3 regions of the Paenarthrobacter sp. NPDC089714 genome follow, and region 1 is predicted to be linked to each of the others. Evidence: riboswitches for the same ligand, from Rfam matches in the RefSeq annotation. Region 1 holds a riboswitch; each other region holds the start of a gene.
What was found. A riboswitch is a leader RNA that binds a small molecule or an ion and turns the genes downstream of it on or off. The one in region 1 is predicted to bind S-adenosylmethionine.

Region 1 (4,523 bases):
CCCCTGGGTCCACGTGGGCTAAGCCCCCAGTCCTACCTGCTGGCCGCGGGCACCAGGACCCAGAGCACCTCCACCGTCTCATCCGTGGGGTTGATCCAGGTGTGGGGCTCGCGGCCCGGGAAGGAAAGGGTATCCCCCTCTTCGAGGTCATATTCCTCGTTGGTCAGGATCAGCTTGATCCTGCCTTTGACGACGTGCAGCACGTCAACATCGCAGTCCACGGCATAGAGTTCGTTTTCGCCACGCCCCCGCGGCTCGATGGTTGCCTGCAGGATCTGGAGCCTGCGCTCGGAACGCGCCGTCAGCAGCCGCTCCACAATGCCCTGGCCACCCAGGGAAATGCGCGGTCCATCGTCGCGCCGCGTCAGATGCGTTTCGGGCGCTGCGAACAAGTCGCCAACAGACACGGACAGCACCTGGCACAGCGTCACCAGCGAGGCCACTGACGGTGAGGTGAGGTCCCGCTCCACCCTGCTGAGGAAGCCTTTGGTCAGTCCCGTCGCGTCTGCAACCTGCTCGATAGTGAGCCGCTGCGCCTGCCGGGCTGCACGGATTCTGGAACCGATGGCAACGGGAACATTGCTGGGTTCAACGGGTAGAGCCTTCATTCACAAAACCTTTCAGGCCCGTCCGGGAGGCCCTGTCATTGGAGCCAATAGTAGCCGGACAGCCACGGCAAAGACCCAGAATCCGCGGAACCATGACCAAACCACCTTGACTGTTACTCCCATCACAACATATCCTCATAGGCAACAAGTGTTGTCTGTGAGGCACACAACACACGTCCAACTCCGTTCGTCAGCACAGAGACTTCGACGCCCTGCAGGAGTATCGTCGAATACCCCAACCTCCGTGCATCAGCTCCAAGGAGCCACTCATGGACTCTTCGTTCATCAACATCGCCATTGTGGTGGTGTATTTGCTTGCCATGCTGGCGTTCGGCTGGTGGGGCAAGTCCCGCACCAAGAACAACAGCGACTTCCTGGTGGCCGGCCGCCGCCTGGGACCGTTCCTCTACACCGGCACCATGGCCGCGGTTGTCCTGGGTGGCGCATCCACCGTTGGCGGCGTTGGCCTGGGCTACAAGTTCGGCATCTCCGGCATGTGGCTGGTGGTGGCCATCGGCGCCGGCGTCCTCTTGCTGAGCCTGCTGTTCGCCGGCACCATCCAGCGCCTGAAGATCTACACGGTCTCGCAGATGCTGAGCCTCCGCTATGGAAGCAAGGCCACCCAGACCTCCGGCATCGTCATGCTGGCCTACACCCTCATGCTCTGCGCAACCTCCACCGGCGCCTACGCCACCATCTTCGTGGTCCTTTTCGACTGGGAACGCTGGCTGGCAATCGCCGTGGGCGGTGCGATCGTGCTGGTTTACTCCACCATCGGTGGCATGTGGTCCATCACCCTTGCTGACCAGGTCCAGTTCATCATCAAGACCGTGGGCATCTTCCTGCTGATGCTGCCGTTCGTCATGAACGCAGCCGGCGGCCTGGACGGCATCCGCCAGCGCGTTGATGCAAGCTTCTTCCAGATCGACGGCATCGGCCTGCAGACCATCATCACGTACTTCGTGGTGTACACGCTTGGCCTCCTGATCGGCCAGGACATCTGGCAGCGCGTCTTCACGGCAAAGACCCCCACGGTTGCACGCTGGGGCGGCGCAACCGCCGGCGTCTACTGCATCCTCTACGGTGTAGCCGGCGCCCTGATCGGCCTCGCCGCACGCGTGGCCTTGCCGGACATCGACGTGGCAAACCTCGGCAAGGACGTTGTCTACGCCGAGGTGGCAACGCACATCCTGCCCATCGGCATTGGCGGCCTGGTCATGGCAGCTGCCGTTGCCGCGATGATGTCCACCGCCTCCGGCGCACTCATTGCCGCGGCCACAGTGGCTCGCGCAGACGTTGTCCCGTTCGTCGCAAGCTGGTTCGGCAAGACCATCAACACCGACGACACGGAGAACCCCGAGCACGACGTCAAGGCGAACCGCTACTGGGTCCTGGGCCTCGGCGTCCTGGCGGTCCTGATCTCCATGGCGGCCCAGGACGTGGTCGTGGCCCTCACCATCGCATACGACATCCTGGTAGGCGGCCTCCTCGTCGCCATCCTCGGCGGCCTTGTATGGAAGCGCGGTACCGGCATCGCGGCAGCCTGGTCCATGGCCGTGGGCTCGGTCCTCACCCTGGTCCTGCTGATCCTCTTCGCAACGGGTGTGATCGAGAGCGCCGACGGCGTCTACGCGAACGATCCCATCTACTGGGGCCTCGGCGCTTCGTTCGTGACGTTCGTGGTGATCTCTCTGCTCACTCCGCCCACCGATGCCGCCGTCCGCGCGGCGTGGGACAAGCGGGTTGCTGGAGCCATCTCGGATGAGCTCCCGCTGGACGCCCACCCGGTCACCAGCCACAAGGCCTGACAGGCTCGATTCACTGCGGTAAACCAAGCAATTCACGACGGCGGCGCCACCCTTCGCGGGGTGGCGTCGCCGTTTGCGTCGTCCCCGGCATCCACAAGCACACCCACCCCCATTGCGGGGAGGCATTAGGATAGGACGCAGCTTCAAGAGATGTGGCGCCAAGCTCCGACTGGCCGCACACCAACCCCATGTTCACGGGTGGTTCGGATGAGGAAGCGGCCCGCCCCGGACCAGAGACAACCGAGCGGGCAAGAGCACTCCCACCAAGGAGCAGTCCTTGCCGTACCAGGCTGAAACCAGCACGATCCAAGATCCCGCACACCGAGCAGGCGCATCCCAAGCGGCTTTGATCAACGCCAGCCCCATCGAAAGCGCCGCCCCCGCAGTCCGGGTGATTCCCGTCGTCGATCTCGTCCACGGCACGGTGATCATTGCAGCGCGCGGCCGCGCCGAACGCTTTCACCACCCCGAGCCCCGGCTGCTGGCCGCGGCGTTGGCACGGTCCGTCCGCGCCGCGCGTTGGTGTTCCGCGTCGCAGACGCTGACGGTGACCGTTGCCGCCGTCGGACGTGCCGCCGGGCGCGAGCGGCTCTTCAACCTGGTGCCGGCCGCCTAGGAGTCGTCGCCGTCGCCGCGGAATTCTTCCTCTGCCTCATCGAGCGGCACAATGCGCTCGTCGTCGTCCGCCACCTCGCCTTCCTCTGCCCAGGCCTCGTCCACTTCCTGGTCCTCGTTGTAGTCGTAGGCCGGATCCGATTCGATGGTTGCCCGTTCCGGGTGGTGGGGATGTGATTCGGTGCTCATGCTGCAACCTCCGTCCGACGGGCCGCACCAGGCGGTCCACTGACCGATGTGCGGGGAGTGCCCCGCCCCTGTCTATCCATCTGAGCACCGCCTCAAGGAGGGGTCAAGGGAGGGTTGCCGACGGCCGCAGCGCCGCTGCAGCAGGGTACGGAATTAAGGCATGCCGAACATTCCCGCTAAGGAATACCAGCCAAAAATCCCCGGAAATAAGCGGTACAGTGGGCGGTGCAAAGGGGCCGTAACCGTCCCATCAAGCCCAGGAGAAACAGTGCAACAGCACCAGGAATCCCACGGTCCGTCGAGCCCCGCTCCGGCCCCCCACCCCGCAGACGAAGCCCCGCGAACACCCACGCAGTCGGATATCCGGCGCTGGCGGCAGTACCTGGCAGACGAACGGGCCGAGGCCGCCGTCTACCGCGAACTCGCCCAACGCCGTGACGGCGAGGAACGCCAGATCCTCCTGGCCCTGGCAGAGGCGGAAGGCCGGCACGAAGCCCACTGGCTCAAGCTGCTCGGGGAACACGCCGGCATGCCCAAGGCGGCGTCCGCACGCAGCCGGCTCCTCGGTTTCCTGGCGCGGCACTTCGGATCCGTCTTCGTCCTCGCGTTGGCCCAACGTGCTGAGGGGCGCTCCCCCTATGGCACCGACCCGTACGCCACCCCCGCCATGGTGGCCGACGAGCAAATCCATGAGGAAGTTGTCCGCGGCCTCGCAACCCGCGGCCGCAACAGGTTGTCCGGCACGTTCCGCGCAGCGGTTTTCGGCGCCAACGACGGCCTGGTCAGCAACCTTTCCCTGGTGATGGGCATGGCCGCGACGGGCGTTTCCAGTGCCGTGGTGCTGATGAGTGGCGTTGCCGGCCTGCTGGCGGGTGCGCTGTCCATGGGTGCCGGCGAGTACGTCTCCGTCCGGTCGCAACGGGAACTGCTCAACGCCACCCTTCCCACCCAGGCCACGTTGGCCGCAGCGCCGTCCTTGGACGTGGAGCACAACGAACTCGTCCTGGTGTACCTGGCGCGCGGCATGACCAGGGAAGCTGCTGAACACCGCGCCGCCGAGCGCCTGGGGCTCTTCAGCTGCGACTGCGATCCCAGCCTTTCGCTCCAGCCAGAGAAGGAAGAGGTGGCGGACGAGCACGAGACCGTCGGTTCCGCATGGGGCGCTGCCATGTCGAGTTTCTGCTTCTTCGCCTCGGGCGCCATCGTCCCCATCCTGCCATTCGTCTTCGGCATGGTCGGCTGGAACGCGCTGATCCTGGCCGGAGCGCTGGTGGGCATTGCACTTCTGGCGACGGGCGCCGTC
Region 2 (4,523 bases), on a different contig from region 1:
AAGTTCAGGTTCCCACCCGGAACGGGCGAGGACGCGGCACTTTGCTGCGCACCGGCGTCGGCCCCTCCACCGCAAGCGGAGGCCAGGAGCGCAATGGCTCCCAGGACGCCGGCGACGGCGGCTGGTTTCTTTCCGTTGCGGGCTGCGGGCGGTGTGGGGAGTCTCATGCGACGTCTTCGCTTTCTGTGAGTTGGGTGCTGGTGAGTGAACTGCGCTGGGTGAGCGGCGCACGGAGGCCGAGGTTTTCGCGGAGGGTGCTGCCTTCGTATTCGGTGCGGTACACGCCGCGGTCCTGCAGCCTGGGAACAAGTTCATTGACGATCTCGTCCAGACCGGACGGAACGATCCACGGGGTGATGTTGAAGCCGTCCACCGCCCCGGTGTGGGCGTATTCGGCAAGCTTGTCCGCGACGTCGTCGTAGGATCCCACCAGGCCACGGCCATTGAGGCGGGACCTGGCGGCGACGAACTGCCGGATGGACAAGCCCTTGTCCTTGGCTTCCTCACGCCACTGGGCAGCGAGCTCCTTGGCGCTCTTGCCGTGGAAGGCGTTGCCGCGGGTGGGGTTGGTGACGTCAACCACCGGGTCGATGTCCGGGAGGGGCCCGTCGGGGTCGTACCCGGCCAGGGTGCGGCCCCAGAACTGTTCCAGGTAGGCGATGGCCGTTTCCGGACCCACCTGTTGGGAGCGGACCCATTGGTGCTTCTCTTCCGCCTCGGCGGACGTGGCTCCGAGGATGAATTCCTGTCCGGGGAAGATCTTCACGTCATCGGCCGGGCGGCCTGCTTTGAGGGTACGGGCGACGATGTCTTCGCGGAATTTCTTCGCGTCCTCCAGTTCGGGGTGCGCCGAGAAGATCACGTCGGCGTTCCGCACGGCGAAGTCCCGGCCATCGGGTGAGTCGCCGGCCTGGAACAGCACCGGGTGGTGCTGGGTGGAGCGCGGGAGGCGGCCGGTGATCTCGACGTCGAAGCTTGCATCCTTGCGGTGCACGGGAGTGATGCTGCCTTCGCGGAGCCAGCGGGCGTCGTTCCGGGACCCGGCGATTGCGCCGTCGGCCCAGGAATCCCAGATCGCTTTGGCCGTCTGGACGAACTCTTCGGCCCGGTTATAGCGGTCCTCGTGCTTGAGGAACCCGCCGCGCCGGAAGTTGGCGCCGGTCCATGCGTTGTCCGTGGTGACGATGTTCCACGCGGCGCGGCCGTCGGACAGGAGGTCCAGGCTGGCCAGCCGGTGGGCGAGGTCCGCGGGATCGTTGTAGGTGGTGTTCTGGGTAGCCACCAGGCCGATGTTGGTGGTGACAGCTGCCAGGGCAGCGAGGGCGGTCTGGGCGTCCGGGCGCCCTGCGACGTCAAGGTCGTGGATCTTGCCGAGGTGCTCGCGGAGGCGGAGGCCCTCGCCCAGGAAGAACGCGGTGAACAGGCCGCGTTCAGCGGTCTGGGCCACGCGGCGGAAGGATTCGAAATCGGTCTGCGAGCCGCTGGCTGCGTCCTTCCAGACCGTGGTGTGGTTGACGCCCTGGAAGAAGACGCCGAACTGGATCTGCCCGTTGCCTGCGATGCGGTGGTGCTTGGTCATGGGTGAGCTCTCTTGTGGTTTCTGTGATGCGTGGGCGTCGGTCAGGCCGCGGCGTAGCGGTTGGCCGGGCGGGGAAGATGGAACGTTTCCCGCAGCGTCGCGCCCGGTTTGGGTGGCGTCACCAACCCGGTCTTGTGCAGCGCGGGGAGCACCTTGTAGGCCAGTTCGGGAAGATCGATGTCCAGGACAGCAGGCTTGAGGCGAACGCCGTCTGCCGCTGCGAACAGTGTGGTGAGCACTTCCACCAGGCCTTCGGCGCTTCCGGCGTAGCGGGCTCCGCCCTGCCATTCCTCGTGGGAGTCCAATTCGGCCAGGCGCTCGGCGGCCGTCTGTCCACGGGCATCCAGGATGACGTCCAACTCCACGAGCGTCCGCTGGGCACCAGCCGCCGCTGCCGCGTGGGCCGCCGTCGGAAGGGCCTCAACGGACGCTGCGGATACCAAGGCAACGTCTGCCTCGACGGCCGGAATGAGACCTGCGGGGGCAAATACCACCAACTGTCCCTGCAAGGGGCGGGGGATGATGGACGGTCCCTTCACGGAGAAACGCGCTCCTTCGAAGTCGGCGTAGTGGATCTTGTCCCGGTCGAGGTAGCGGCCCGTGGACACGTCCCGGAGCACGGCGTCATCTTCCCAGGAATCCCAGAGCCTGCGGCTGGCTTGGACCACATCGGCTGCCTCGGCCGCGACCTCGTTCTCTGCCAGCGGCGTGCGGCCCACGGAGCGGGCTTCCTCCAGCAGGTTCGCGGCGTTCACCAACCAACCGGCCCTGCCCTGGGAGGAGTAGTCCAGGCTGGCGAGCTGGGTTGCGACGTGGAATGGCTCAGTGAAGAGCGTTCCTGCTTCCGGAACCAGGCCCAGGGAGCCCGTGAGGGGCGCTGCGAACGCGGCGCGCTGAATGGCGTCGATACGCGTTGGGATTCCTGTGCTGCCGGCATCCACGGCCCGGGTGTCCTTGAACGTGGCAAGGTGAAATCCCGCGATATCGGCGGCCTGGACAGTCTCACGGATCCGTAAGCCCCCCAACAGCGCCTGCGGATCGTGGAGCGCCTTTCGCCACGCAGCCGGGTGGGCTCCATCGCCGTCGAGCTCCAGCCCAACAACGCGTGAACGGAATTCGGGTACAGAATTTGTAGGCATGTTCTCTCTTTTCAGAGGCCGCCGCGCGGCCGGTCGACATTCACTTGCCGCAAACGCGGCCAGGTCTGTTTCCGGAGCACCCCGCCACCTAATGCCTGAGGGTTGCCGCAGCGCGAGCCGGTCCTTGGCGCGCTGACTCTTGACCTGGAACTGAATCTAGGAGCACCTCCAAGGAATGTACAAACGCCCTGACGCGGGGCGTCAACGCGGGAAACACCGCGTCAACGGACTGCCAAATTCGTCATTTTCCACTCCGGCCTGTACCCCGCGTGACGATGCGTTGCGTCGCGTTGAGCCGCATGTAGCGACGCCTGACGTGTTGCTCAACGCTTTTTGGCGCGCGGTTTTCCTGCCTCCTAGCGTGGGCGGCATGACCGTCTACGAATCAGTCCTCGATGCCATCGGTGGCACTCCCCTGCTCCGTTTGAAGAAGCTCGGCGCGGGCGTCCGGCCACGCATTTACGCGAAGCTGGAGTTCCAGAACATTGGTGGCAGCGTCAAGGACCGCGCTGCACTGTCCATGATCCGCGCAGCTGAACAGGCCGGACTCTTAAAGGCTGGCGGGACGGTGGTTGAAGGAACCAGCGGTAATACCGGGATCGGGCTGAGCCTGGTGGCGGCACAACTGGGCTACCGTTCGGTGATCTTCGCTCCCGCTGCCACTGCAGCGGAAAAGGTCCGGCTGCTCCGGGCTTTCGGGGCAGAAGTGCACCTGGTGGCCGACTTCGTGCCGCGCTCACACCCGGACCATCTGGCGAACCGAGCGGCGGCCTTTGCAGCCTCAACCCCGGGTGCCTGGCTGGCACTCCAGTACGACAACCCGGCCAACCCCGACGCGCACTTTGCCGGCACAGGACCTGAAATATGGAAAGACACTGAGGGTGCGGTGACGCATTTCGTTGCGAGCGTCGGAACCGGAGGGACCATCAGCGGCACCGGCCGCTACTTGAAGGAAGCCAGCGACGGCCTGGTCCAGGTCATTGCGGCAGACCCTGAGCACTCCCGCTACGGTGGCGGCAACGGCTCACTCAAATACACCGAAGGTGCCGGTCACCCCCTTCACCCGGCCTCCGCGGAGGACATCTGGCCTGAAGCGTTCGACACCACCTTGGTGGACAAGTACTTCAGCATCAGCGATCGCGACGCCATCTTCACCGCCCGCCGTGCAGCACTCGAGGAAGGGCTGCTCATTGGCGCCACGGGAGGCACAGCCTTGGCGGCGGCTCTGGAACTTGCAGCCACCTTGGATGAAAGCCACACCATCGTTGCGGTCATCCCCGACTCGGGCAGGAACTACCTCTCCACCTATTTCGACGACGCGTGGCTCACCTCGCTCGGCTTCCTGGAACCGACGACGCCGGACGGAACCATCCGCTCGCTCCTCACCGGTGCGCCTGCCGGAGTTCATCTCCTGGCGAACGGCCTGACAGCGGCGGAGGCCGCCGTCGAACTTCACACCCGGTCGCTGGGGCCAAGCGAGCCGGCGTTCCTGGTGCTGGACCGTGGCGATAGCTTTGGAACCGTCCACCCGCGCGAAGTTGTGGGTGTAGTGACCCTGGAGTCGTTGTCCTCGGTGGATGACGCAGCTCCTGCTGCTTCGGCGGCTGTTGCTTACAGGACCGTCGCGGTCGGCGTCCCCGCCTCGGAGACGCCTGACCTGACGGAAGTAGCGGCAGTCCTGGTCGACGGTCGGATCGCCGCTACGCTGCGCTGATCCTCATCCGGTGAAACCGTGGACCTGTGGTCGTAGACGGCCCTGGCAAGGCGGGGTAACTCCACCCCGTCTGCCACGCCACGCCCCCTAC
Region 3 (4,523 bases), on a different contig from region 1:
GCGTTGAGCCCTCCTCGGTGCCCACGGCGCTGCTGCGCATGGCCAGTTGGCAGGCCAGCAATGTAGGCCTCCGTGGTGACCTGCTGGACTTCGGGGAGTTCCGTCCCGAACCGGCTGCCGAAGTGGTGTGGGCCTTGGTGGACTACCTGAGCCCGGTCCTTGACGATCAAGGAGAGCTGGGCCTGGTCAAAGCCGGGATCGCGGATATCCTGGAGCGCGGCAACGGTGCCCACGAGCAAAGAGAGGCCGTGACGCGGTTCAACCGCAAGCACCAGAGTCACCCGGAGAGCCCGCCATCACCGGAAGCCCTTGCGGCCGCCGTCGGGCATGCCGCCAGGGTGACCGTGCGCGGAGCGTCAGCCGACGCCCATCGCGATCCCGCGCCCATCCTCGGCCGGGTCCGGCGGGCCTGACCCGGCCTCGTCATCCCAAGCGATCAAGAAAACCCCCACCAGTCCCTCCGTGAGGTAGAAGACGAACGGCGGAATGTCCTTGGCGGTCAGGAGGATGATGCCGAAGACCGAGGCAGCGCCCGAAGCCGTGAGACCCACCCAGCGCTTGGCCGGCGAACGCAGCAAGCCCGCGCCCAATGCGCCCAGCCCGGCAATGTGTAGCCAGGAATACCCAAGGAACGGTGCGTTGGACCCTCGACGGTAGGCGAAACGCTCAAGGTCCGATGCCCTGCGCGACAGGCTGTAGACAAAGAGCGGTGCGCCCGCCAGCAATGCTGCAGCGGACGCACGCGCGAAGGTCTTGGCCGTTCCGCCAGGCAGCGCCTGGGCGAAGGCCGCGAACCCCATCGGCACGGCAGCAGTTCCCGCGGCAGCCAGGTGGTGCCCCATGATCCAGCCCCGCTCGCCACGCATCAGCAGCCGCAAGCGTTCGGCTGGATCCTGTGTGGTGTAGACCTGCGGAACGGGTGAAATCCCCACCAACCAGACCACGGAACCCGCGACGATGACAGCCCCCGCCCGGCGGTATGGATGCCTCATGGCATGAAGATTAGACCTGTTTGAGGGCCTTCTCCAGATCCAGGATGAGATCGTCCACGTCCTCAAGACCGACGGACAACCGGACCACGCCATCGCTCAACCCGATCGCTGCGCGACCCTCCGGTCCCATGGCGCGGTGCGTGGTGGTGGCCGGGTGGGTGATGAGGGACTTGGAGTCGCCCAGGTTGTTGGAAATGTCGATGACGCTCAGCCCGTCCAGGAGCGCGAAAGCTGCTTCCTTGGCCGTCCGGCCACCGGACGGCGAGAGCTCGAACGTGAGCACGGTTCCGCCGGCCTTCATCTGCTTGGTGGCGAGCTCGTACTGCGGGTGCGACTTCAGGAGCGGGTACTTGACCCAGCTGATGGCCGGCTGCTGCTCGAGCCACTCGGCGATCTTCAGCGCGGAAGCCGAGCTGTGGTTCACGCGCAGCCCGATGGTTTCGAGGCCCTTGGTGAGCACCCACGCGTTGAACGAGGAAAGGGAGGGGCCGGTGTGGCGCATGAGTTGCTTGACCGGGCCATCGATGAATTCCTTGGTGCCCAGGATCGCCCCGCCCATGACGCGCCCTTGACCGTCAATGTGCTTGGTGCCGGAGTAGACAATCACGTCCGCGCCCAGGTCGCCACAGCGCTGCAGCAGGGGAGTGGCAAAGACATTGTCGACGACGACTGTCGCCCCCGCGGCGTGGGCCAGTTCGCTGACGGCCTGGATGTCCACGATTTCCTGCATCGGGTTGGACGGGGACTCGAAGAAGACGGCTGTGGTCGGCTCGGACAGGGCAGCACGCCACTGGTCCAGGTCCGGCCCGTCAACGAAAACGGTCTCCACGCCCCAGCGCGGCAGGATCTCATTGAGGATCACAAAGCAGGAGCCGAACAGTGAGCGGGCGGCAACCACACGGTCACCGGCACCCAGCAAGGCACCCAAGGCAGTGAAGACCGCGGACATGCCGGACGCCGTCGCGAAGCATGCCTCGGTTCCTTCCAGCAGTCTCAGGCGTTCCTGGAAGGTGGCCACAGTCGGGTTGCCGTAGCGGGAGTAGACGAAGCGCTCGTCTTCGCCCGTGAAGGCGCGTTCCGCGGCGGCAGCGGATTCGTAGACGAACCCGGAGTTCAGGAAAACCGGCTCTGCGGTTTCCTGGAAGTTGGTACGGTCAAGGCCACCGCGGACGGCCTGGGTGTCAGGGCTCCAGCCGGCGGCGTCAGGATTGAAAGTCACTTTTAGTCGTTCCCCAGGTTGGTCGGCAGGCCACGGTTCTTCCAGCCGTTGACGGTGCGTTCGCCATAACGGTCGGGTTCGCCCTCAAAGCCTTCAAGGACGTTGTAGGCCGTGAAGCCGGCCTGAGTAGCGGCGATGGCGGCAGCGATGGAGCGCTGGCCGGAACGGCAGATGAAAACGAGCTCCACGCCGTCGCCCTCGGGGGCCTGCTGTTGCAGGTCCTCCAGGAAGCGGGAGTTCGGGATGCCGCCGGCGAGGTTCCACTGGATGAACAGGGGATCGTTCTCCGTGGCCTTGGTGTCCGGAATACCGATGTGGGCCCATTCGCCCTCGGTGCGCACGTCCACCAGGATGGCGCCGTCTTCAAGTTTTGCCCACGCGTCCTGCGGGGTCAGGTCACCTGCGTAGCTCATGCGTGGCCCTCGAATGCTTCCTCGTAGTTGTCCAACTCGTCCACGGCGCTCGCAACAGCTGCGTCCGAACTGGCTACCGCAGCGGGCAGGATCACGGCCTGCGCCACGATGACGGTTTCGCCGTTGAACGTGGCCGCCGGGCTGCCGTGCAGCACGTAGCCCTCGGCCAAAGCAGCGGAGATCCGTTCGCAGAAGTCACGGGTATCAGGACCCGTGATCAGGCGGTAGGAGAGTTTTTCTTCAGTGGGTTCAGGCATTCGTGGTGCTCCTCAGTCACGCTTGCAGTTCGAAGTTCGAAGACGCCGAGTAGTCACCTGAGGCACCCCGCCGCGGGAGAGGGTTGCCGACCAGCAAGTCAGGGCTTAACGCTGGTGCTCATTACTCAAGAAAAACGTAACATCCGCGGCCGGGAAGCCGCATTTGGCGACTGCACCGCCGTCGTCATGTTGCGTAACCGGTGCCTCCCCGGGGCGGGCCGAACGGGGTCCAAATGTGACGCCGCGGGAGCATAATTGACGCAGTACGACCCCCTGTAACTTCGCATGAAATCAGGTCGCGGTGAACGGACACAGCAGTTCTACACTCAAGCCCATGCTTCATTTTGGATGGTTCGTGGGCCACGGATTCGGAGTCCAAGGCTGGGGGACGCCCGGCTACGGACTGGGTTACGACTGGAAGAAACCCGCGCTGTACCAGGAGGCCGTCAGGGCCTTCGAGCGATCCGGGCTGGACCTGTTCATCATCGAGGATTCCCTCACCGTTCCGGATACTTACGGCGGCACCGCCGAGGTGTCCTTGGCCCACGCATCCTTCGCGCCCAAACACGACCCCCTGGCCCTGGTTCCGTACCTGCTCTCGGCCACGCAGCACCTGGGGATTGTTCCGACCGTCAGCGCCTCCTTCTACCCGCCCTTCACCGCGGCGCGGCTCCTCGCCACGCTCCAGCACTTCTCCGAGGGGCAGCTCGGGTGGAACGTCGTCACTTCGGGCAGCGACCTCGCCGCCCAGAACTATGGCCTGGACCAACAGATCGAGCACGACCTGCGGTATGAGAAGGCTGAGGAGTTCGTCGACGTCGTCAGGCGGCTGTGGCGCAGTTGGGAACCTGGCGCTGTGCTTGAGGACGTGGAGGCCGGCAGGTTCGCGGACCACACCAAGGTTCACCCGATCAACCACCAGGGCGACTTCTTCAAGGTTCGTGGACCCCTCAATACGGCCCCGCTACCGGAGGAACCTGTGCTGGTACAGGCCGGGGCCTCGCCCCGCGGCAAGGCGTTCGCGGGCGGAAATGCGGACGTGGCGATCGCTTTGGCGCGCGGTGTGGACGGCATGAAGGCCTACCGCGATTCCATCCGCGAGGAGGCGTCGAAGGCGGGCAGGAACCCCGACGACGTCAAGGTCCTTTTCGTCCTCAAGCCCACCGTGGTGGGGTCCACTGCAGAGGCGGAGGAACTGAGGGCGCAGCGCCGGGAGCTCACACAACGGGATATCGACAGCCAACTCAACTCGATCTCCTACCTCTCGGTGATCGACTTCAAGAAGTTCGACCTCGACGAGCCCCTCCCCACCCTGAGCACCAACAGCAACCAGGGAACACTGGAACACTTCTCCAGGGCAGCCCCTCCAGGGTCCACGTTGCGCCAGATCCTGCAGGCCCGCAGCGGGGGAGCCGGAGACTCGATCATCGGCACCACGGAAGAGATTGCTGATTACCTCGAGGAGACCGGCGCGGCTGTCGGCGGGGACGGTTTCCTGTTCTCCGGCTTCGTCGATCCCGTGACGGTCCACGGCGTGTTGGACAAACTGACTCCCGAACTCCGGAGGCGGGGCTTGCTGCGGACGAGCTACGGCGACGGCGGTTTCCGCCAGAACCTTCTGGACTTCTGACCATGAATCCCG

Region 2: it holds a riboswitch for S-adenosylmethionine, as region 1 does, so the genes downstream of both, ACIPY3_RS18775 (LLM class flavin-dependent oxidoreductase) here and ACIPY3_RS11815 (hypothetical protein) in region 1, are expected to answer to the same signal.
Region 3: it holds a riboswitch for S-adenosylmethionine, as region 1 does, so the genes downstream of both, ACIPY3_RS20720 (DUF1737 domain-containing protein) here and ACIPY3_RS11815 (hypothetical protein) in region 1, are expected to answer to the same signal.

Annotation. Positions count from the first base shown of each region.
Region 1 is NZ_JBIVGX010000005.1:209,389-213,911, reverse strand. It holds gene ACIPY3_RS11830 (APC family permease) at 1-22, shown strand, start outside; gene ACIPY3_RS11825 (helix-turn-helix domain-containing protein) at 33-608, opposite strand; gene ACIPY3_RS11820 (sodium:solute symporter) at 878-2,416, shown strand; SAM riboswitch class IV at 2,558-2,677, shown strand; gene ACIPY3_RS11815 (hypothetical protein) at 2,694-3,032, shown strand; gene ACIPY3_RS11810 (hypothetical protein) at 3,029-3,220, opposite strand; gene ACIPY3_RS11805 (VIT1/CCC1 transporter family protein) at 3,489-4,523, shown strand, end outside.
Region 2 is NZ_JBIVGX010000013.1:60,113-64,635, reverse strand. It holds gene ACIPY3_RS18785 (ABC transporter substrate-binding protein) at 1-167, opposite strand, end outside; gene ACIPY3_RS18780 (NtaA/DmoA family FMN-dependent monooxygenase) at 164-1,579, opposite strand; gene ACIPY3_RS18775 (LLM class flavin-dependent oxidoreductase) at 1,621-2,718, opposite strand; SAM riboswitch class IV at 2,754-2,863, opposite strand; gene ACIPY3_RS18770 (PLP-dependent cysteine synthase family protein) at 3,089-4,432, shown strand.
Region 3 is NZ_JBIVGX010000017.1:40,472-44,994, reverse strand. It holds gene ACIPY3_RS20740 (glutamate--cysteine ligase) at 1-413, shown strand, start outside; gene ACIPY3_RS20735 (hypothetical protein) at 357-992, opposite strand; gene ACIPY3_RS20730 (O-succinylhomoserine sulfhydrylase) at 1,003-2,211, opposite strand; gene ACIPY3_RS20725 (rhodanese-like domain-containing protein) at 2,214-2,624, opposite strand; gene ACIPY3_RS20720 (DUF1737 domain-containing protein) at 2,621-2,881, opposite strand; SAM riboswitch class IV at 2,895-3,007, opposite strand; gene ACIPY3_RS20715 (NtaA/DmoA family FMN-dependent monooxygenase) at 3,183-4,511, shown strand; gene ACIPY3_RS20710 (aromatic amino acid ammonia-lyase) at 4,514-4,523, shown strand, end outside.